4 regions of the Desulfonatronum thiosulfatophilum genome follow, and region 1 is predicted to be linked to each of the others. Evidence: predicted binding sites of a transcription regulator. Region 1 holds the regulator's gene; each other region holds the start of a gene.
The links. Region 1 encodes sigma-54, which starts transcription at its own class of promoters, with help from an activator protein. Its sites were predicted from a motif close to CTGGCACGGNNNNTGCTT; they were not measured.
Positions count from the first base shown of each region.

Region 1 (5,196 bases):
AAGGCGGCGTGGAGGTTATCATTACCAAAAACAATTTTTCCAAAGGGTTGTAAGTGGCTGTTCGTCGCCCATTGAACATGGCTTGGAAATCCGTATTGTTGTGCCTCGTCGCAGTCACGGCCTTCGCGGCATGGAGCTGGGCGAATGACGAGGAGGCCGTGCCCACCCGGATCACGGCTGAGCGTTTGCGCTATGATCACCATAAACACCAGATAGAGTTCATCGGAAATGTGCATGTGGACAGGCCGAATTTTCAACTCCGCTCGGAACGGCTGCTGATTTTTTTGCGGACCTTGCCCCGGGAGGATCGTCCGGAAGACGTGTCCGTGGAACAGGACATGGAAGCCCAGGTGGATATTGATAAGATGATCGCCCTAGGCAAGGTTTTTTTGAAGCATGAAGAGCGGATCGGCCACGGGGATATGGCTACATATTGGGTCGATCAGGGGGTGCTGCGCCTGGAGGGAAATGCCATTGTGGAAGGCGGAGGCACCAAGCTGGAAGGCAATGTAATCACGCTCAACGTCCAGGAGAAAGAGGTAGACGTGCAGGGACGCAAGGATCGGAGAGTGGAGGGCGTTTTCATGCTGCCCCGCGAGCAGGGGGAGCAATGAGTTCAATACTGATCGGCAGTGATCTGCGTAAATCCTTCGGCCAAAAAGAGGTAGTCCGCGGAATCACTGTTCGTGTGCGGCAGGGAGAAATCGTTGGGCTGCTGGGGCCCAACGGCGCAGGCAAAACCACGACGTTTTACATGCTGGTCGGAGTGGTTAAGCCTTCGGGCGGATCCGTCGAGCTGGACGGGCAGCAAATCACGACATGGCCGCTGCATGAGCGAGCCCGTCTGGGGCTGAGTTATCTGCCCCAGGAAAGCTCGGTTTTCAAAAAGTTGACTGTCCTGCAAAACCTGCAGATTATTTTTGAATACACTGATTTATCCCGTTCCATTCAGCACAAAAAAGCGGAAGCCTTGATGGAAGAGTTGGGGATTTCCAAGCTGGCAGATCAGAAGGCCATGTATTTGTCCGGTGGTGAACGTCGAAGGCTGGAGATCGCCCGCGCCCTGATTCGCAATCCAAAATTCATGTTGTTGGATGAACCATTTGCGGGTATTGATCCACTTGCGGTGGATGATATTCAGGTCATCATTACTTCGCTCAGAGAACGGGGCATCGGGGTGTTGATTTCAGATCACAATGTCCGCGAGACATTGAAAATTTGCACCAGAGCCTCCATTGTTTTCGAAGGGAAAGCCATTTTTGAAGGCTCTCCGGAGGAAATCGTGGCGGATTCAAGTGCTCGAAAAGTATATCTTGGTGAGGATTTTTGTCTATGATCACGCATTCCGCCTTGTGCAAGCAAGGCTTCCCTGCTCAAATGCATTCAACATCGAGGGTAGGGCATGGCTCTTGAACTACGCCAGCAGCTGAAGCTGACGCAACAACTGGTGATGACTCCCCAGTTGCAACAAGCCATCAAGTTGCTTCAGCTTTCCCGAATGGAGCTGGTTGAAAGCATTCAACAGGAATTACTTGAAAATCCGGTTTTGGAGATCGTCCCGGAAAGCCTCGATGAGGCCGTCATGGAGGTGGAGAAAAAAGATCCTGCCGACGAGCGTTTTCAATCCGTCAATGTTGAAGAGCCGCGTCAACTGCATGACCCGGAATGGCAGGACTATCTTGGGGAATTTTCCAGCGTCAGCCGGCAGATGCAAGGCAGGGACTGGGAAGTGCCTGAAGAAGGAATGAGTTTTGAGGCCCGGCTGGCGGGCAAGTCGACCTTGACCGGTCATCTTTCCTGGCAGTTGCGGCTTTCGTCATTGCCGCAAAAAGATCTTGCCATCAGCAACGTGATCCTTGGCAATCTTGATTCGGTGGGGTACCTGTGCGAGCCCCTCGAGGAGATTGCGCTCATGGCGGAGTGCAGCGTCGAGGAGGCTGAAAGGGTGCTCCGGATCATGCAACGGCTGGATCCTATCGGAGTATGCGCCAGAAACCTGCAGGAATGCCTGATGGTTCAGATGGAGGAATTGGGGCTGGATGATCCGGTGCTGGTTTCTTTCGTCAAGGATCACATGGAGGAACTGGAAAAGCGCCGCTACAAGCCTCTGGCCAAGAAGTTCAAGCTCACCATGGATGAGATCAGGGAGTACCTGGAGTGCATTCAACGGCTTGATCCCATGCCCGGGAAGAGCTTCAACACCGATGATCCGCAGTTTACCAGCCCGGATGTGTATGTGCATCAACAAGGCGAGGATTTCATCGTTGTCCTGAACGAGGACGAAATTCCGGGACTGATGATCAATGAGGCCTATGCCAAAGACATGGCCATTCATGGGAAGGGGGCAAAAGAGTACATTCAGGAGAAAGTGCGTTCCGCTCACTGGCTGATGAAAAGTCTGTACCAGCGTCAGCGGACCCTGTACAAGGTCGCGGAAAGCATTGTCCGGTTTCAGCTGGAATTTTTTCGTCACGGCGTGACCCACTTGAAACCGATGATTCTGAAGGACGTGGCTTTGGACATCAGCATGCATGAATCCACTGTGAGCCGGATCACAACGAACAAGTACATGAACACGCCGCACGGCATTTTTGAACTGAAATTTTTCTTTAACAGCGCCTTGGGAATGGATGACGGCAGTGAGGCCGGCTCGGAAAGCGTCAAGGCGGAAATCAAGAAATTGATATCCGAGGAGGACCCTAAACGACCGCTGAGCGACGAGTTGATCTCCCAGTTGTTGAAAAAATCCCTGGGGGTGAATATTGCCCGCCGAACCGTGGCCAAGTATCGTATGGCGTTGAACATTGACTCATCATCCAAGCGGAAATCGATATTTTAACCGGAGATGCCAGGAGTGAAAATCTGATTGCCGTGCAAGCCGAACCACGACAGGCCGCTGGCGCTTTCCCTCCGTCGGCAACACATGTTGCATGTCCGGCGCGGATGGCTTGGCGGATCAGAAATGCACCTTGTCCGAAACAATCAACCTTGAACCCTTTCTCTGGAGGTGTCTGCATGGAAATCACATTCACGTTTAAGAATTTTGAGCCGTCGAATCACCTCAAAGGGTATGCCCGTGAACGTTTTGACAAAATCAACCGCTACCTGCGGCCGGACGATGACGGCGAGATCGCGGTGAATCTCTCCGTGGAAAAATACCGCCACATGGCCGAGGTCATATTGACGGGCAAGGACATGCATTTTTCCGCGACCAGCGAGAGTGAGGACATGTATTCCACCATCGATCTGGTTCTGGACAAGCTCGAGGCCCAGGTCCGCAAGATCAAGGAGAAAAGCAAGGACCACCGTCGCGGCCAGAAAGGGCAATCCGCAAGGGTTGATGTGATCTCCTTCACCCAGGACGAAACCGGAAAGCGTGAACAGACCATTACGGAAACGGACAATTTTGAACCCAAGCCCATGTCCGTGGACGAAGCGGCCATGCAGCTTGAAGCTCTGGGCAACGAATTCCTGGTGTTCTTCAATGCGGATATTGAGCGCGTGAACGTAATTTATCGCCGAAAAAGCAGCGATTTCGGCTTGATTGATCCGGGAATATAACCTGATGATCCTCCGGGAATATCTAAGCAAGGACCTGCTACTTCCTGAACTGCAGGCCCGGAACAAGACTGAGGTTCTGGCGGAGCTGGTCTCCGCCCTGGCCCTGAAGTGGCCGAGCTTCGACGCCGAGACTGCGTTCCGGGTCCTGCGGGACAGGGAGAGTCTGGGCAGTACCGGAATAGGCGACGGGATCGCCATACCCCACGGCAAATTGGAGGGGCTTGAGCAGATTGTGCTCGTGGTCGGCCGCAGTTCCGCGGGGGTTGATTTCGAGGCCCTGGATTACAAACCGTGTCATATTTTTTTCATGGTTCTGGCCCCGGAACATGTAGCCGGAATGCATTTGCGCATACTGGCTTCCATCACTAGACTGCTGAAGAACGAAGAATTTAGGCACGCCTTCCTCACAGCCCAAGACAAGGATCATTTCTGGGATGCACTCAACACTGCCTGAGCAAACTTCTGTGCAGGAGCCGGAACAGCCTGGACAACCTCCCCGCGGCATCCATGATGTCTCGCTGGTGATGATTACAGGCCAATCCGGGGCCGGTAAAAGTACGGTCTTGAACGTCTTTGAGGATCTCGGTTTTTTTTGCGTGGACGGACTGCCGGCTGGACTGGCCGGACAGCTGGTCACGCTGGCCGAGGAAATGAAGCTGGATCGCTACCCCGGCGTGGCCCTGGGGCTGGATGTTCGGCTCCCTGATTTTGCGCTACAGTGGGAAAACTTCGTCCAGGAGATGGATCAGGCCGGGATTAGCCTCAAACTGGTTTTTCTGGAGGCCAGGGACGCGGTGCTCATCCGGCGATACGCCACCACGAGGCGGCCTCATCCCCTGGAAGCGCAGGGCATGGGATTGGACCAGGCCATATTTCAGGAACGGGTCATGCTGGAAGGCTTGCGCAATCATGCCGATCTGGTGGTGGATACTTCGGATTTTTCGATTCACGATCTGCGCAGGGTGATCCAGGAGAAATGGCCTCTGGAAAAAGAAACCGGTGAGGGAATGCGGATCCATCTCATTTCCTTCGGCTTCAAGTACGGTGTTCCCCTTGAAGCGGATCTGGTCTTCGACCTTCGGTTTTTGCCCAATCCCTATTTCGATCCGGAGTTGCGGCCTCTGTCAGGGTTGGACGAATCCATCGCCCGATACGTGCTGCAGCATGATCCCGGGAAAGCTTTTATTGACCGTTTCGAGGATTTTTTGCGATACCTGCTGCCTCTCTATGCCGCCGAGGGCCGCTATCGTCTGACTCTGGCCCTGGGATGCACGGGGGGGCGGCATCGGTCCGTCGCCGTATCCCAAGCGCTTCTGACCTCTTTGCAGGCCACGGGATTTGCCGTGACCATTGAACATCGTCACCTGGATCTGGGATGAACCCGATCGCAGGCATTTGGAGTTTATGGTGATTGGAGTCGTATTAGTCACCCATACCGAATATGGGGCGTATCTGCTCAAGGCAGCGGAATTAATTCTCGGGCCGCAGCAAGACTGCTATTTCGTCAGCGTGGATGTGACCAAGGAAGTGGAGAAGTCCCTCGCGCAGATCAAGGCCAGCGTAAAAAGCGCGGACCATGGGCCCGGGGTCGTCATCCTCACGGACATGTTCGGGGGGACCCCGACAAACCTGAGT
Region 1 covers NZ_FMXO01000014.1:103,572-108,767, reverse strand. The annotation lists gene BLP93_RS12520 (LPS export ABC transporter periplasmic protein LptC) at 1-53, shown strand, start outside; gene BLP93_RS12515 (LptA/OstA family protein) at 78-614, shown strand; gene lptB (LPS export ABC transporter ATP-binding protein) at 611-1,336, shown strand; gene rpoN (RNA polymerase factor sigma-54) at 1,403-2,839, shown strand; gene hpf (ribosome hibernation-promoting factor, HPF/YfiA family) at 3,016-3,561, shown strand; gene BLP93_RS12495 (PTS sugar transporter subunit IIA) at 3,566-4,015, shown strand; gene rapZ (RNase adapter RapZ) at 3,996-4,940, shown strand; gene BLP93_RS12485 (PTS sugar transporter subunit IIA) at 4,966-5,196, shown strand, end outside.

Region 2 (5,196 bases), on a different contig from region 1:
AGCCGGTCACTATCGTCCACCGTGGTGATGCCGGCGATGGAACTGCCGTCGAATCCCACGCCTTTGTCGATGATCCGCTCCATGTATTCCGGGTTGATGATCAACGTCCTGAGCCGACCATTGAGATCAGTAAAAAAGATCTTGATGAATTCAACATCAGTGTACCTCTCACCTGAATTCGCGATGACAATTGAATCTTCCTGGTTCACGCTCCCCTCCTGAGACGATTGTGATCTATGTTTGCAAATGGTGTTCTCTTATTGAACGAAACTTTGTAATTATTCAGCAAATTCTGATCATAAGTCGAAAAATGGTCCGGCTTGCCTTGATTTTGCGGACTCGCATATTTGACTGAGCCAGGATTCATTCATCGACCATTGCCAAGAGCGTTGGGCTGCAATCATAGCAAAATACCGATCAAACCACGCCGAGCAATCTACCTTGCCAAGCCGAAACGACATGGTCTGAGCGCCTGGATCAATACTGACCAGCTGTATTCGATGCTGTCAATGTTTACGCTGAATTTTTTGGAACTGAGGGAATTGACGAGGGAAGCGCTGGAATCCTTCAGGTATGCAGTCAAATTGCGTGGAGAAACTTCTGCGGCACTACCCGGCAGTACGTATTCTCATTACCATCGCCTTTATTGCCAATCATGGCAAAAACGTCCTGCTCCAGGACGCTGGGGGTATATCGACAAGCCCTACCAACTGCGGGATCTGACGCCCAAAACCTGAGAGATCCTGGATGCGAACTGAGAGAATTATTGGAGAACCGGATCGTCCCGCGATTCGATCATCAACCAATTTCGCCAGCCGTTTCCCAACTCACGACTTATTCTTTCTAGACCTGACTCTCTGGACCGAAACCATGGCATCCAGATCAAACTTGCTGATCTTGTAGCCCATCTGTCGCTGGCTCAGCCCAAGCTCCTTGGCCGCCCTGGCCTGGACCCAGCCATTGCGACCCAGAGCGGCAATGATTTCACGTTTTTCCATCTCTCGGAGCAGGGCCGGCTTATCCACGGCCTGAGCTGTCCCTGAAGCTGAAGGGCTGTCCGTCCGCGTTGACGGCCGGGAACCGAGAAAAGGTTCGATCAGCTCCGGCTGGATACGATCCTGCTCGCTGAGGATCACCAAACGCTCGATCAGGTTTTCCATCTCCCGAACGTTTCCTGGCCAGTCATGGGCCTTCAGCAGTTCAAGAGCGTCGATGGAAAAATGGATTTCCCGGTTATACTCCCGGCTGACCTTGCGCAGAAAGTGGATCAGCAGGCCTTCGATATCCTCCTTGCGCTCCCGGAGCGCGGGAGTATGGATCGGAAAAACGTTTAACCGGTAGAACAGATCCGGCCGAAAGGCCCCCTGGTTGGACAACGCCTCCAGATCCTTGTTCGTGGCGGCCAGAATACGCACATCCACCCTGCGGGTCTTGTTGCTGCCCAGGCGCTCGAATTCCTTCTCCTGGATAAACCGCAACAGCTTGGCCTGCAGTCCCAGGGGCAGCTCGCCGATTTCATCCAGAAAGATGCTCCCGTTGTCAGCTTCCTCGAATTTGCCGGGCTTGGCGGCCATGGCCCCGGTGAACGCCCCTTTCTCAAAGCCGAACAGTTCCGATTCAAGCAGGTTTTCCGGAATCGAGGCGCAGTTGACCTTGATGAACGGAAACTTTTTGCGCTCCGAAAGATCATGGATGATCCGGCCGATCAACGTCTTTCCGGTCCCGGATTCTCCCTGCAGCAGGACAGTGGCCTTGGTCGGCGCGACCCGCTGAATTTGCCGCTGAACTTCCTGCATGGCCGAGCTGCGTCCGACAATATAGGGACCGTCCGTCCCCTTGGAGACCTTGTACCGCAGCGAGGCGTTCTCCGCCCGCAGGTTCTGGAACTGCTCGTTCAGGCTGACGAACTGGGCAATGAGCACGGCCACGACCTGCAAAAACTCGATGTCTTCCTGGGTGGAGACATGGTCTCCAAACAGCCGGTCCACGTTCAAGACGCCGATGGGAATACCCTGGAGGGTGATGGGCACGCCGATGAAGGTCAGGTGCTGTTTTTCCAGGGTCCTGGACTGGGTTTTGTTCAGGAACAGGGGTTCTTTGCGAATATCCGGGACGGCATACGGCTTGCCCGTCTGGAATATCCGTCCAGTGACCCCCTCGTCCAAACGATAGACTCCGCGCCGCATTTCTTCCGGCGTCAGCCCATGGGACGCGGTAATGAAGAGCATCCCGGTCTTGCGGTCCAGGAGCGTCACGGTTGCCCGTTTCATGCTCAAGTTGTCCGACATGATGCGCAAAACTTCCAACAAGATGTTTTCCAGATCCGGCAGATGGGCGATTATCTCACAGATGCTGGAAAGGACATGCAGTTTGAGATCTCTGGTGTCTGGGTTCATGTCCTGCTTAACGCAAGAACTATTCCATTTATGTATATCTATTAAATACATTATTTTTAAAAGTTAATTATTATCTTGTTCATCACATCCTGAGATCTCTCCGACAAAATGAGCAAAACAAAAAATAATATTTACCAATTTGTTAAACATCCGCCTTTGCTCTATAGCGAAATTTATTTTTCATCGTCCAGGCAAAGCCCCGGGAACACGGGGCTCCGTACCCGCTCTTCAAGAACTGCGAGTGCAGAGCCTCGCGTTCCCAGCAAAGGCCGCCCATTACCCTCGAAACGTTCTTCGATACGTTCGAATCCGTGTTTTTCCGTGTTCCGAGGGCTGCCCTGGCCTTTCGTAGGGAAATCGAAGTTTCGCTGTAGTGTTAGTTGATGATGATTGTGAACTGACCATCTTGATGTTCATTCCTTGAAGAAGCCAGCAACAGGAGTTCCTCATCCCGCAGCGGCCTGGCGAGCTGACCGGAGAGAGTCCGGACATGGTTGCCAAGTTCCTCGACATCCCGGCGCGGCAGGATGATGCCGAGCCGACGGATTGCCGCGGACACTGCCGCGGTACCGGATTTCATTCCCACGGCTGTTTTCCGATGAGCCCCGATGCCCTCAGGTGCAAAAGGCTCAAACAGTGCAGGGTCCGCGGCCAAGCCATGCAGATGCAGGCCGGATTCGCAGGCGAAAATGTCCTGCCCCAGGAGGACCTTGTTGCGGGCAATGGGAATACGGGCTGCTTCGCCGACCATTCGGGCGAGGTTGAGGATTTCAAATTGATCATACCCGGCCCTCCCCCGAACATTGAGGTGAGCGCTGACTTCTTCCAGGGCCGCGATTCCGGCACGCTCCCCGATGCCCAGAGCCGAAACGTCCACGCAGTGCGCTCCGGCGGCCAATGCGGTGATCGCGTTGGCCGTGGCCATTCCAAAATCATTATGGCCGTGAAAGCCCACCTCCAGCCTAGTCCGGTCAACGAACAGTCCCACCAACTCCGCCGTTTCCAGAGGCATGAGCAGACCAACGGTATCCGAAAGACGGACCCTGTGGCCTCCACATTCCTGCACCACTTTTGCCGCTTCCAGGGCAAACTCTCGATCAGCCCGGGAAACGTCTTCCAGGCCGATGCTCAGAAATTCGAACGGCAAGGAGACCGACTCCTCAAGGACTCGCTGCAGACGATCCAGAAGTCCGGCCCGGTCCAGGCTCAGCCGCTTTTCAATATGCGCATCCGACACCGGAACGCCGAAATGAACTCTCCGCACGCCCTGCTCGGCCAAAGCCCGCAGGTCTCTGGAGCGCAGCGGCGACCAGACCGTCAAGGACGTCCGTTCGTCAGGATCAATCCGACGCGCATGACGAAGCAACTCCGGCAGCCCCTCCTGACCGACCCAGCCGATTTCGACTTCATCCACCCGGGCCCGCACAAGTCCTGTCAGGATGCGCCGGCGCAACTCTTCCGTGAAGTATACTCCGAACATCTGCGCTCCCTCGCGCAAGGTGCTGTCGATAAGCATTTTTCCTTCCTTTATTCCAATTGGCATTGTTATCAGGAATGAAATCGCAATCGAAATCGATATCGAAATCGTAATCGTATTGCGAGTTTCGTTATCTATTTGTTTCTTCGATTACGATTTCGATTGCGATTGCGATTTTGATTTCGACCAGGAGCATGCGCTGGCTATTCGTGAATTGAACGAAAATTTGAATTTTTATTCGCAGATTACCTAGTGTGATCTGCGGACAGTCCTTGCACAGTTGAAGCATCTTCAGTGCCAACTGAGACTCGGTTGAGACTCCATGGCGCCAGGAGCTGCTTTCGGCCCGCCCGTGAAGCGCCGGTGAAGCCAAATCTCCCAGCGCGAAAATCATCTTCTGCCTTTTCCGCCCCCCCCGCCCCTGACAACCATACATTCCTTTTTGCACCATCATACAAATTTGTCATTCATTCTTGTCGTGTCCTCGCAAAGAATAAACACCCCTCAAACCTGGCCAAAGAAGTCATTTAATTATTTATAATTATAAACAATAACTTGAATTTTCAAACGTGATTTCAACAGTGGCACGCTCCTTGCCCTACGCCTTCCATCTCAACACTTCAATTCGGGAGGAACGCATGCGCAAGGTTGCCATTTATGGAAAGGGCGGAATCGGAAAATCCACGACAACACAGAATACCGTCGCCGCTCTCGCTGAAATGGGACGCAAGGTGATGATCGTGGGATGCGATCCCAAGGCGGACTCCACACGGTTGCTGCTGCACGGTCTGCATCAGCGTACGGTCTTGGACACCCTACGTGAAGAAGGCGAGGACGTGGAGCTGGAAGATGTTCTCCTTGGAGGATTCGGTGGGACCCTCTGCACGGAGTCCGGAGGTCCCGAGCCCGGTGTCGGCTGCGCCGGCCGGGGCATTATCACCAGCATCAATTTGCTGGAGCAGCTTGGCGCGTACAAGGAAGACAAGAACCTGGACTACGTTTTTTACGACGTTCTGGGCGACGTGGTCTGCGGCGGTTTCGCAATGCCCATTCGCGAGGGCAAGGCTCAGGAGATCTACATCGTCGTATCGGGGGAAATGATGGCCATGTACGCGGCCAACAACATCTGCAAGGGCATCGTCAAATTCGCCGAGGCAGGTGGCGTGCGGTTGGGTGGACTGATCTGCAACAGCCGTAATGTGGACAATGAGCGGGAAATGATCGTGCAGCTGGCCAAGCGGTTGGGATCCCAGATGATCCACTTCGTGCCCAGGGACAACATGGTGCAGCGGGCCGAAATCAACCGCAAGACGGTCATCGACT
Region 2 covers NZ_FMXO01000011.1:86,348-91,543, forward strand. The annotation lists gene BLP93_RS10445 (glutamine synthetase family protein) at 1-209, opposite strand, end outside; gene BLP93_RS10450 (sigma 54-interacting transcriptional regulator) at 828-2,396, opposite strand; gene BLP93_RS10455 (LeuA family protein) at 2,773-3,912, opposite strand; gene nifH (nitrogenase iron protein) at 4,512-5,196, shown strand, end outside.
Region 2: the regulator sigma-54 is predicted to act here: its motif matches at 4,157-4,174, upstream of BLP93_RS10455 (LeuA family protein).

Region 3 (5,196 bases), on a different contig from region 1:
TGCCATTATCCAGGAAGGCGCCCTGGACGTCCTATACATTCCCGGAGTCATGAAAAAGAACAGGCCCGGCGGACAAATTCAGGTCCTGTGCCGCCCAGAGCACCTGCCTACGGTGCAGGAAGCATTTTTTCAGCACACCCTGAGCCTTGGAGTTCGCCGTCAACGAATTGAACGCGTCATCTTGCCAAGGCAAGAGATTGCTCGCGAGACGTCGCTTGGGATGTTGGAAATGAAACAAGCGGAGATAAACGAGCAAACCTTCTCTCGTCCGGAATTTGAGGCGCTCCAGAAGCTCGCTCAGCGCACAGGGCGCTCCGTTGCGCAACTCAGATATTTACTGCAGGAAAAGGATGAGCAACCGGGCAAATAACTTGAAGGCTCACCCATCCCACCTCAAACGGGTATTCCCAAACACAACCCCTAAAGTTTTTCCTCCTTCCGTCGATAGAGAGTTTAACACTGAGCGGCTGCATTCAACGTGAGTGCGGATCATGTCCATGATGGACGGTTTGACGCTCAGGCAAGGAAGCCAACGTTTCGCAAGGAGGAAGTATCATGGCAATCAGTATCTATAACAACCTAATGGCAGGGAACGCCGCCCGAAACCTGAGCGGCAACTATCAGGCTCTGGGAGTTTCCACGCAACGCCTTTCATCGGGTCTGCGAATTAACAGCGGTGCGGATGACGCAGCAGGTCTGGCCATTCGAGAACTGATGCGCGCTGAAATCGCATCGCTGAATCAGGGCATTCGGAATGCCAACGACGCCATTTCCATGATCCAGACGGCCGACGGCGCCCTCGCCGTTATCGACGAAAAGCTGATCCGGATGAAGGAACTTGCCACTCAGGCCGCCACCGGCACGTACAACTCTGACCAGCGTCTGATCATCGACTCCGAGTACCAGGCCATGGCTTCGGAAATTACCCGTATCGCGAGTGCAACCAAGTTTAACGGCATTTATTTGCTTAACGGAAATCTCTCCTCCAGTGATACTCCTCACGCATTGGGAACTGGATCTAATCCGGGTCATAGCGGATCAGGACTCCAGTCCACGGGTCCAATGAAGATTCACTTTGGCCCATCCAACAGCAGCTCGGAAGATTACTACTACATAGCAATCGGCTTATCGACTGCATCGGCTTTTGGTCTTGGCACTGGCGCCGGCAACATTGACAACGGAAGTGGTGTCACCGGTGCCGGTCGGTCAATTTCTACTCAACAGGGAGCTCAGCAAGCCTTGGATGCCCTGGAAAAAGCTATACTTTCCAAGGATAACGTTCGAGCCAGCCTTGGTGCTCTCCAGAACCGACTCTCCAACACCATTACCAATCTTCAGATTCAGGCGGAGAACATCCAAGCCGCGGAATCGCGGATTTCCGATGCGGACATTGCTCAGGAAATGACCCAATTCGTTCGCAACCAGATCCTGACTCAAGCCGGCGTTGCCATGCTCGCCCAGGCCAACAACCTGCCCAGAATGGCTATGCAGCTCATCGGCGGATAACAGGCACGCATTCATGACTAGTAGGCCGGACCCCACAAGGGCCCGGCCTTTTTTATCAAGATCCCGCCACTGTCGTGTTCGGTGAAATCCTTGCCAATATCTGTTGCTCCCTTGAAGAACTATTTACAGGCCTCCCAAAACTGGTTGCGGCTGCGAAGAGCGATTTGAACGCCAACTCTCGTTTCTCTAACAACCCCATCTCATGGCACTGACTTTGCTTGAGGTTATGAACTACTAAGTATAACGGCATTTTTTTCCGCTAGGGTTGCACTTATGGATACAGAAGCTCTTTTATCGGGACAGATCAGTTTCACCGGCCTGGGCTCCGGCACGGACTTCAAGACCATGATCGACCAGCTCCTCAAGCTGGAGCAGCGTCATACCGCTCGCCTGGAGATATGGAAGGCGGAATGGGAGGTAAAACAGGCCGGTTTCCGGGAACTGAACTCCAAGATGCTTTCCTTGAGGACCAATCTGCAAGGGATGAACACCATGAGTCGGTTCATGGTCAAGGGCGCAGACAGCATCAACACAAACGTGCTGACAGCCACGGCAACGGACAAGGCCCAGGTAGGAACCCATTCCATCACAGTCAATCAACTGGCCCAGAATCACATCCTCACTACCGACGCCCCAGGGCAGACATCCTCTACCACGGACATCACCAGCGGCTCCATTTCGGAATTCTCGTATACCTACAAGGGAAAAACCAGAGTTTTGATCATTCCCTCCGGGACAACCCTCGAGGGCTTTCGAAACCTGATCAACACAGACCCGGAAAACCCCGGTGTACGGGCCGGCATCATCAAGAATGCTGAAGGGGATTACCGCCTGCAGCTGCGCGGGATGGACCTGGGAACCGGCAAAAATGTCGTAATTGAAGCGAGCACTCTTGATGGGTTTAGCGCAAACGATTTTGTGACAACCCTGAAGGCTCAGGATTCCCAAATCAAGCTAGATGGATTTCCTGCCGAGGACTCCTGGATCGAACGCTCTACGAACTCCATTTCAGATCTCATCGAAGGCGTTACGCTCAACTTGCGCGAACAGGGCACGACAACCCTGAACATCGCGGTGGATAACGAGCAGGTCAAGGACAACGTCCGTCAGTTCGTCAATCAGGTGAATGAAGTCCGGCAACAGATCAATGAACTCTCAAAGGTCGATACCAGCGGGAACGGATCGATCCTCACCGGCAACTATGCCATCCAGATGATCGATTCCCGGCTGAAGTCCATTCTGGCAGTGAAAAGCATCGGGTTCGACGTGAACAATGACGTGTTCAGCTCCTTGTCCATGGTCGGCATTACGACGGATGCAGATCAAGGATCACCAACATTCGGCATGCTCAAGCTGGATGAAGAGGTTCTGGATCATTCCCTGCGCAACCGTCCTGATGCCCTGGCTCAAGTTTTTGCAGCGGACCACATCGGTTCCAGTGATTCACAGCACTTCCGGTATCTTTCGAGCGTCGACGGCGTGACCAAAGGCGGCGAGTACTCCGTACAGTACACGGTCAGCGGAGGAACCATCATCAATGCGACCATCAACGGTAACCCGGCCAGTTACAGCGGCAACGGCGAAATAACCGGCCAAAGCGGCAAGCCCGAGGCAGGCATGGTGATCAAGGTGGACGACCTGGCCACGGAGGGGACGTTCACGGGCAAAGTTTTCTTGAAGTACGGCAAGATACCTGAACTGGCTGACGCGCTCAGGGACTTGACGGACATTTCATCCGGCCCCCTGAAAATTCTTGAAGAGAATTACGACGACATCACGAAAGGCATCGATCGGAAGATCGAATTTGAACAACGACGCATCACCCGACTGGAAAGGGATTTGCGCAATCGTTTCGCTCGTTTGGAAACACTTCTTGGCTACTACGACCAACTCGGTCAGGCAATGAATTCCCAGATGGGCATGCTCCGGTCCGATAACAAATAATTACGCAACACACCTGGACGATCATCAGGAGATTTCATGTACAACGCAGCACGAGCCTATCTGCAGACTCAAGTGACGACGACCAACCCCGGAGACGTTGTCGTCCTGCTGTATGAAGGCGCCATAAAATTTCTGCAGCAGGCCAAGATTAAAATGGCTGAACGCGACATGGAGCAAAAAGGGATCCTGATTTCCAAGGCTCTCGACATTATCGCCGAACTCGACGCGAGCATTAACACGCAAAAGGGGGGCGAACTGGGCGAGAACCTGCATAAGTTGTACTTCTTCTGCAACACAAGATTGCTGCAAGCCAATCTGAAACTCGATCCGAAGCTTGTGGATGAAGTGATCACCATTCTTTCCGGACTGAAATCCGCGTTCGAGGAAATCAAAGGCCAAAACCATACGCCGATGCAGTCCGTAGCTTCCGAGATGAACTCGGCCACATCACCAAATATTGCACCGCCCACGACGTCTCCAACCATGAGCATGAAGTACGCCCGAAACGCCTACAAGTAGACGCCGCAATACTGCGGCTTCATCCAGAGCTTCCATGTAATGCAACCTTGCTTGATTCTCTTCGCTGGAAGGGCTAAGTATGCGGATATTTACTGAACGTCTGTTCCCGAGGAATCAACATGGAGATAACCTGCCCCAAGTGCGGCTTTACCCGAAACATTCCGGATGAAAAAGTTCCGCCGCGTGCTGAAATAGCCACTTGTCCGAAATGCAAAGAAAAATTTCAATTTCGCACTGCGACTGAAACAATTCCCCCGCCGCTTCTCAGCGAGACCAGCCAGGAACAGGACCCATCGCCGCAACATCCCGGCAATCAAGACAAAGACACCTCCCAGGAAACATTTCAGCCGGAGAAATCCGAAAAACCGGGTTCAGGCAATGGGGATTTCTGGGACAGCCTCGCCTCCATGGGTTCGCCTCATCAGGAAACCCAGGACGAACAACCCTCCGACGTCACTCCTAACGGAGAAATTGAGGTCCCATGGGAACGTCTGGACCTCCATGGCTTTTTCCCCGGGATGTGGGAAACCATCAAACGTGCCATGCTTCGTCCGGTCGGCTTTTTTCAAGCCATGCCGGTGGGATCCGGCCAGATAAAGCCCCTGATCTTCTACCTTCTGATTGCCGAGTTCCAGATTGTTCTGCAAATGCTCTGGGAAATGACCGGAGTGGCCCCAGGCATGGCCGGCGAGGGAGAGGCCATGGGCATCAACGTCCTGATGCTTCTGGTGGGCTATCCGGCAATCTTGACTTTGCTCCTGTACGTTATGGCCGTTCTGGTCCATTCGTGTCTGAATCTCGTCGGCGGCGCCACGCGTGGGTTTGAGGGTACTTTCCGTGCACTGACTTATGGCAGCGCCCCCATGGTCATGACGATCGTACCGATCATCGGGCCCTTGATAGGCGCAATATGGTCGCTTGTGGTGACGTTTCTCGGCTACAAGCACATCCATGGGACAACGACGGCCAAAGTCATCCTGGCCATGTTGCTTCCGTTGATTCCGTTTGTTCTTATCCTGGCCGTGGTCATGTCCATGGCCCAAAACAGCGGCGTGCCGACTTTTTAATCCATAATTTCTCATTTTTTTTTGGAGATTCGCCGTATGTTCATCACGTGGCTGAAGAATAAGTGGTCCGCCTACAGAGAAAACCATGAAATCACGAGGCAAACCAAGCCTGAGGCGCTGCTGGACCTTTCCCGGGAAGTCCGGGCTTTGGCTGAAGCCG
Region 3 covers NZ_FMXO01000001.1:212,901-218,096, forward strand. The annotation lists gene larC (nickel pincer cofactor biosynthesis protein LarC) at 1-370, shown strand, start outside; gene BLP93_RS00980 (flagellin N-terminal helical domain-containing protein) at 556-1,506, shown strand; gene fliD (flagellar filament capping protein FliD) at 1,780-3,450, shown strand; gene fliS (flagellar export chaperone FliS) at 3,487-3,969, shown strand; gene BLP93_RS00995 (YIP1 family protein) at 4,089-5,036, shown strand; gene BLP93_RS01000 (hypothetical protein) at 5,073-5,196, shown strand, end outside.
Region 3: the regulator sigma-54 is predicted to act here: its motif matches at 1,709-1,726, upstream of fliD (flagellar filament capping protein FliD).

Region 4 (5,196 bases), on a different contig from region 1:
TCAGTTCCAGGGAAACGCCTTGTTTCTTGAATTGTTCGCTGACCATGACCAACACCTCTTCCAGACACTGGTTAAGGGAGGCCGGCTGCTTTTTTGTTTCCCGGCTCCGGGCGAAGTGGAGCAGGTCCCCGACAATCCGCTTGCAGTTCAGGGTTTGCTTTTCAATGGTGCTCAGATCCTTCAGGCCTTGAGGGTAGTCGGAAAGCTGCCGTTTGAGCAGTTCCACATAGCAGAGGATTACGCCGAGAGGATTGTTGATTTCATGGGCCACGCCGGATGCCAGCTGGCCCATGGCCACCATTTTCTCGGTCTGCTGGATCTTTTGTTCCATATGTTTCTGGTCGGTGATCTCTTTGACGTAGCGGATCACGCTTTCCACTTCTCCCTGCTCGTCCGTAACCGGATAGCAGTGAACCTGAAAAATTCCCTGCTGCGCCGGACATCTGCTTTCATAGACCACGGCTGATTTGGTGCCCATCGCCGTCTTCAGGCCGCACTCCTTGCAGGGGCTTTCTCCACTGCCGTGAATTTCAAAACACTTGCGACCGATGACATCCTCCGTGTCCACATCATAGCGTTTGGTGTAGGCTTTGTTGACCATCCGGATTCGGAAGTCGCTGCCCATCAGCACCACTTGGTCGGTGATTCCGTCAAAAACGGATTGCAGCAGGTCCTTGCTTTGGATCAGCTTTTCCATGTTCTGCAAACTCTCCACGGCAATGCCGATCTGCCGACCGATGGACAACAATAGCTCCATCTGTTCCGGAGAGATCTGGTTGCAGTCGACCCCGATAAAGGACAGCACGCCTAGAATTTCACCGCGGCACAGCAACGGAACGTTCAGATTTCCGGAAGTTCCGCGTCTTTCGAAACAACTGGGGTGTCCCAGGGCGGCCTGGGCCACGGCATCGATCAGGCGGTTGGGACGGGCTTCGAGAACAGCGGGTACGATGTGGCGCAAAGGAACAGACACGGGAAGATCGGCGGCGTTTTCCTGGTACGTGAGCACCAGTTGCTGGTGCGCCTTGTCGTAAAGGTAGATGCCCGAGCCTTGGGCTGGAAAAACCTGGAGGGTTCGCTGTTGAACCTGAGGCAAAATCTGTGACAGGGACTCGGCCGCGGTGGTCAATTCAGCAAGGGCGTTGAGGGTCTGCAGTTCCTGTTTTCTGGCAGCGACCTTCTCCTGCAACATCTGCTCGGACTGTTGCAGTGCCTTGGTTCTTTTGGCGACTTTCATTTCCAGATCCTGGGCGTATTCCTTCAACTCCTGTTTGGTGCGGCGCAGGTGTTCGGACATGCTGACCGCGGCTTCGGTCAGTTCCTGAATTTCGTCCCGGGGATCCATGGGATTCGGTCTGGGCAGGAATTCCCGCAAGCTTTTTTCCTCGGCCTCCTCCCGGAAAATGTGCAACACTCCGTTCAGGTTGTTGACCACGGCCCGATTGAAGATGAAGGCCAGGAGCAGAAAAAACAGGATAGCTCCCAGAAAAAGGGAGAAAAAGACCGAGGCCGCCTGATCCCGGATGACGGCCAGGGCCTTGTGGACCGGGATGCCCACGGCCATCACGCCGGCCAGATCTCCAGGCTGGTTCCAGAAACCGCGTTCCGAGCCGTACATGTCCAGCATGTCCTGCGGGGCGAAAGCCGGATCGCCGTGGCAGCTCATGCAGGACTCCTCGAAATAAACCGGTTTGAAGCGCATGAAATGTTTCTCGCCGTCGACGGCCAATGTTCCCTGCCAGTTCTGAAGGTCCGGATTGATGTCGAAGTGGTTGATCATGGAGAGTTCCAGATTGTTGGCCTCGGAACGCGGATTGCGGGCGTTGCGCGCCACCCGCCGGTACTCATAGTGGGGCAGAACCTGGTTGAAATTGTCCATGACGGCCCGTCCCACATAGGAGGTGGACATGGCCTCGACCATGAAGAACTCGTTGCCGAATTCCCGGCTCATTCTGGGTCTCAGCTCGTCGCGGACGTACTTTCGGCTGGCTTCCACGGCGGCCATGACCATCATGGTTTTTTCATAGGCGTGGGCTTCCATCTGCGCTTTTTCGCGCAGATAGATCAGATGTGCTCCGGCAAAACAGACCAGCAGCAAAGACAGGCCGGTGGCCACCAGAAATCTGGATCTGAACCCTAAAGATTTCTGAAAAAAATGGCTTTTGCCGGATTGACCTTCCTGGCCGGCAGGGTTCAACTCGTGCATAGGAAAACCTCAATGAGATATCTGCTTATAAGGCACTGTTTCCTCGACGGCTTCAGCCAGTCGAGCAGGCACAGAACCTGACATGGCATAATCGTAATTCAAAAACTGAAATACCTGAATAGTCCACTAATATCTTTCCAGCGAGCAACCCAAGGTTGCGGAGGATGTTTTTGTTTTTCAAGAGTGCTCCGGAAAGAACGTGAACATATGCCGACCATGTCGGTATTGCAATCTTGTGTTAGCAGTTGCGTGCTAACTGGCGTTAACAATGTCGGGCGTTAGTTTGTGATTATAGTGATTGGAATATTATATTTCCAGTATAATAATTTGTAATAAAAGCAATTTTATGACCATGGAAGCTTTTGGCTTGGATCTTGCTTAAATGAGAAATAATTCACTTTGTTTGCAGCTCACGTTGATCCCGGTTTGCATTGAAGCCTTCCGGAGCAAGCGTCGGAGGACTGCATGGTTCGTCGTATCATCTTATAACGTGTGAGGAGGTTTAATCCATGGCGGAAAATCAAGTGGATAATGTGGTTACCGAAACCAAAATCCCTATGACCACCCAGATGTACACCACCGAGGATTGGTGGGCCATCTGGCTGGCGGGCATCATCCTCATCCTGGCCATGATCGCGGCCATGGCCGCCCGGCCGAACGTCGAAAGCATGGCCGAATACCGGGCGATCATGGAACAGGAACAGGAAATGGCCGGCTTCCGGACCATCGCTTACACAGAGGCCGAGGCTAGATTGAATGCCGTGAGGGCCCGTGACAGCGGCTTTTTGAAGACCATCAACGACTTGATGGCCAGGCCAGGTCGCTGGTCCACCAATCCATTGGATTCCCTGTATCGCAGCGAGTCGGCTGCTGCTGAAATCCGGGCGGCCAATCAAGAGCGTCTAGAGCAGGCCACGGAGCGTTTGAACGTGGCTCGGGCCAACGCCGAGGAAGCGGAAAATCGGGCCAGGGAAGCAAACTTCCAGAATACGCAGCTCAATCAGGAAGCTCGCGCCCTTCTCGGTGAATGGCGTGCGGCACGAAGCAGCCATTCCAGCGCCCGGAGCGCTGCCAACACTCAGCCATTCAACCGGATTCCCACCCTGCTGGGGTTGATGGTCGTCATGGCCTTGATCTTCTCCATCGGCGGCAAGTTCATGGGCCATAACCTGAAGAACTTCTTCATCGGCTTTCCCATCGTCTTTGGTCTGGCCGTCCTGTCCTACGTCATCGCCAACCAGGAAACCGTCAGGGCCTATGGATTCTCCTACGTCTTGTGGGGCATCGTGCTGGGCATGCTCATCTCTAATACGGTCGGTACGCCGAAATTTCTGAAGAGTGCGGCCCAGACCGAATACTTCATCAAGACTGGCCTGGTCCTGTTGGGCGCAAGCATCCTGATCAACCTGATCATTATGGTCGGTCTGCCCGGCATCTTCGTCACCTGGGTGGTCACGCCCATCGTGCTCATCGGAACCTACTGGTTCGGTCAGAACGTGATCAAGATGGAATCCAAGCAGTTGAACATAACGGTTTCATCGGACATGAGCGTTTCCGGCGTGTCCGCGGCCATCGCGGCGGCGGCGGCCTCCCGGGCCAAGAAGGAAGAACTGACCCTGGCCATCGGGATGTCCATGATCTTCGTGGTGGTCATGATTTTCGCCCTGCCGACCTTTGCCAACTGGGTGGGCATGCATCCGGTCTGGGCCGGAGCCTGGATCGGCGGCACGGTTGACAACACCGGGTCCGTGGTCGCCGCTGGCGAGTTGATCGGTCCGGAAGCCATGTACGTGGCCGCGACCATTAAGATGATCCAGAACGTAATGATTGGTGTGATGGCTTTTGGCGTGGCTGCTTACTGGTGCTTGAAGGTCGAGCCTGATCGCGCTTGTGCCGCGGGTGCCGCCCCCATGAAGTTCACCGCCGCCGGTGCCCTGTCCGAAATCTGGTACCGCTTTCCCAAGTTCATCCTGGGCTTCATCGGTGCTTCCGTCTTCTTTTCCGCTCTTGGCGCGGCCATGGGCGAAGATTGGGCGCAGGCCATGATCCGCAACGGCATTTTGGCCTGGGCCAACGGGTTTCGTGACTGGTTCTTCGCCATCGCCTTCGTAAGCATCGGTCTGAGCATCAGCTACCGTGAGCTCAAGGAGCCTCTGCGCGGCGGCAAGGCACTGATCCTGTACGTTTGCGGTCAGGGCTTCAACCTGCTGCTCACCGCCTTTGTGGCCTACATCATGTTCATGGTCCTGTTCCGCGACGTCACCGACAGGCTGATGGGCATGGGTCTGTAATCGATTGATTCACATGAAGAAGGAAATATTGCCCTCCAACAAACAACAAACCGGGGACGGGAAACCGTCCCCGGTTTCCCGTTTGCGTCACCCTTTACGCGGTCTGTTGCGTCTCGGGCTGGGCATCGCCCTGATCGTCGGCTTTATCGCCCTGCTGAACAATTTGGAGCGGGTCACCGGGAAAAGCGAGACCCTTGAAACGTTGCGTGAGGGGGACATCTATGTTGGAGCCTGGTATTGGGACAGTATCCAAGAGGTCTCCGAAGCCATGAGTTTCATGCGCGGCGCATTGGGCAGAGGCGGCAAGAGGGACGAGTGACGCCGAAACCGCTTTCAACCCCCGTCTTCCGGATGCGCGGTCAAATCTACCCGCGCGGCCGGACTCGGTTCCGGGCGGCATGCGGTTAAATGGTACCTTTCCAATCTTTTCCAAACGGAGCATCTCCCGTGCCCGCTGATTCCAAATCCAAACATCTCAAGACTCAGGCCAAGGCGATTCTGGCCGAGGAACGGGAATTCGCTTCCCGAGTGGTCTACTACCGTCGCGCCCAGACCTCTCCCGCTTGGTGGCACAACTTCATTCCCTTTAAATTTCTGGTCGAGTATTTCGGTCGGAAAAAGGAAACGTCTCAATTCTCCCAAAAGCATCTGGGCTTCAAGGAAATGGCCTTGCGGGCGGCCGAGGAAGCCGTACGATCC
Region 4 covers NZ_FMXO01000005.1:118,831-124,026, forward strand. The annotation lists gene BLP93_RS05470 (c-type heme family protein) at 1-2,206, opposite strand, end outside; gene BLP93_RS05475 (YeiH family protein) at 2,716-4,497, shown strand; gene BLP93_RS05480 (hypothetical protein) at 4,511-4,816, shown strand; gene BLP93_RS05485 (NF038143 family protein) at 4,945-5,196, shown strand, end outside.
Region 4: the regulator sigma-54 is predicted to act here: its motif matches at 2,569-2,586, upstream of BLP93_RS05475 (YeiH family protein).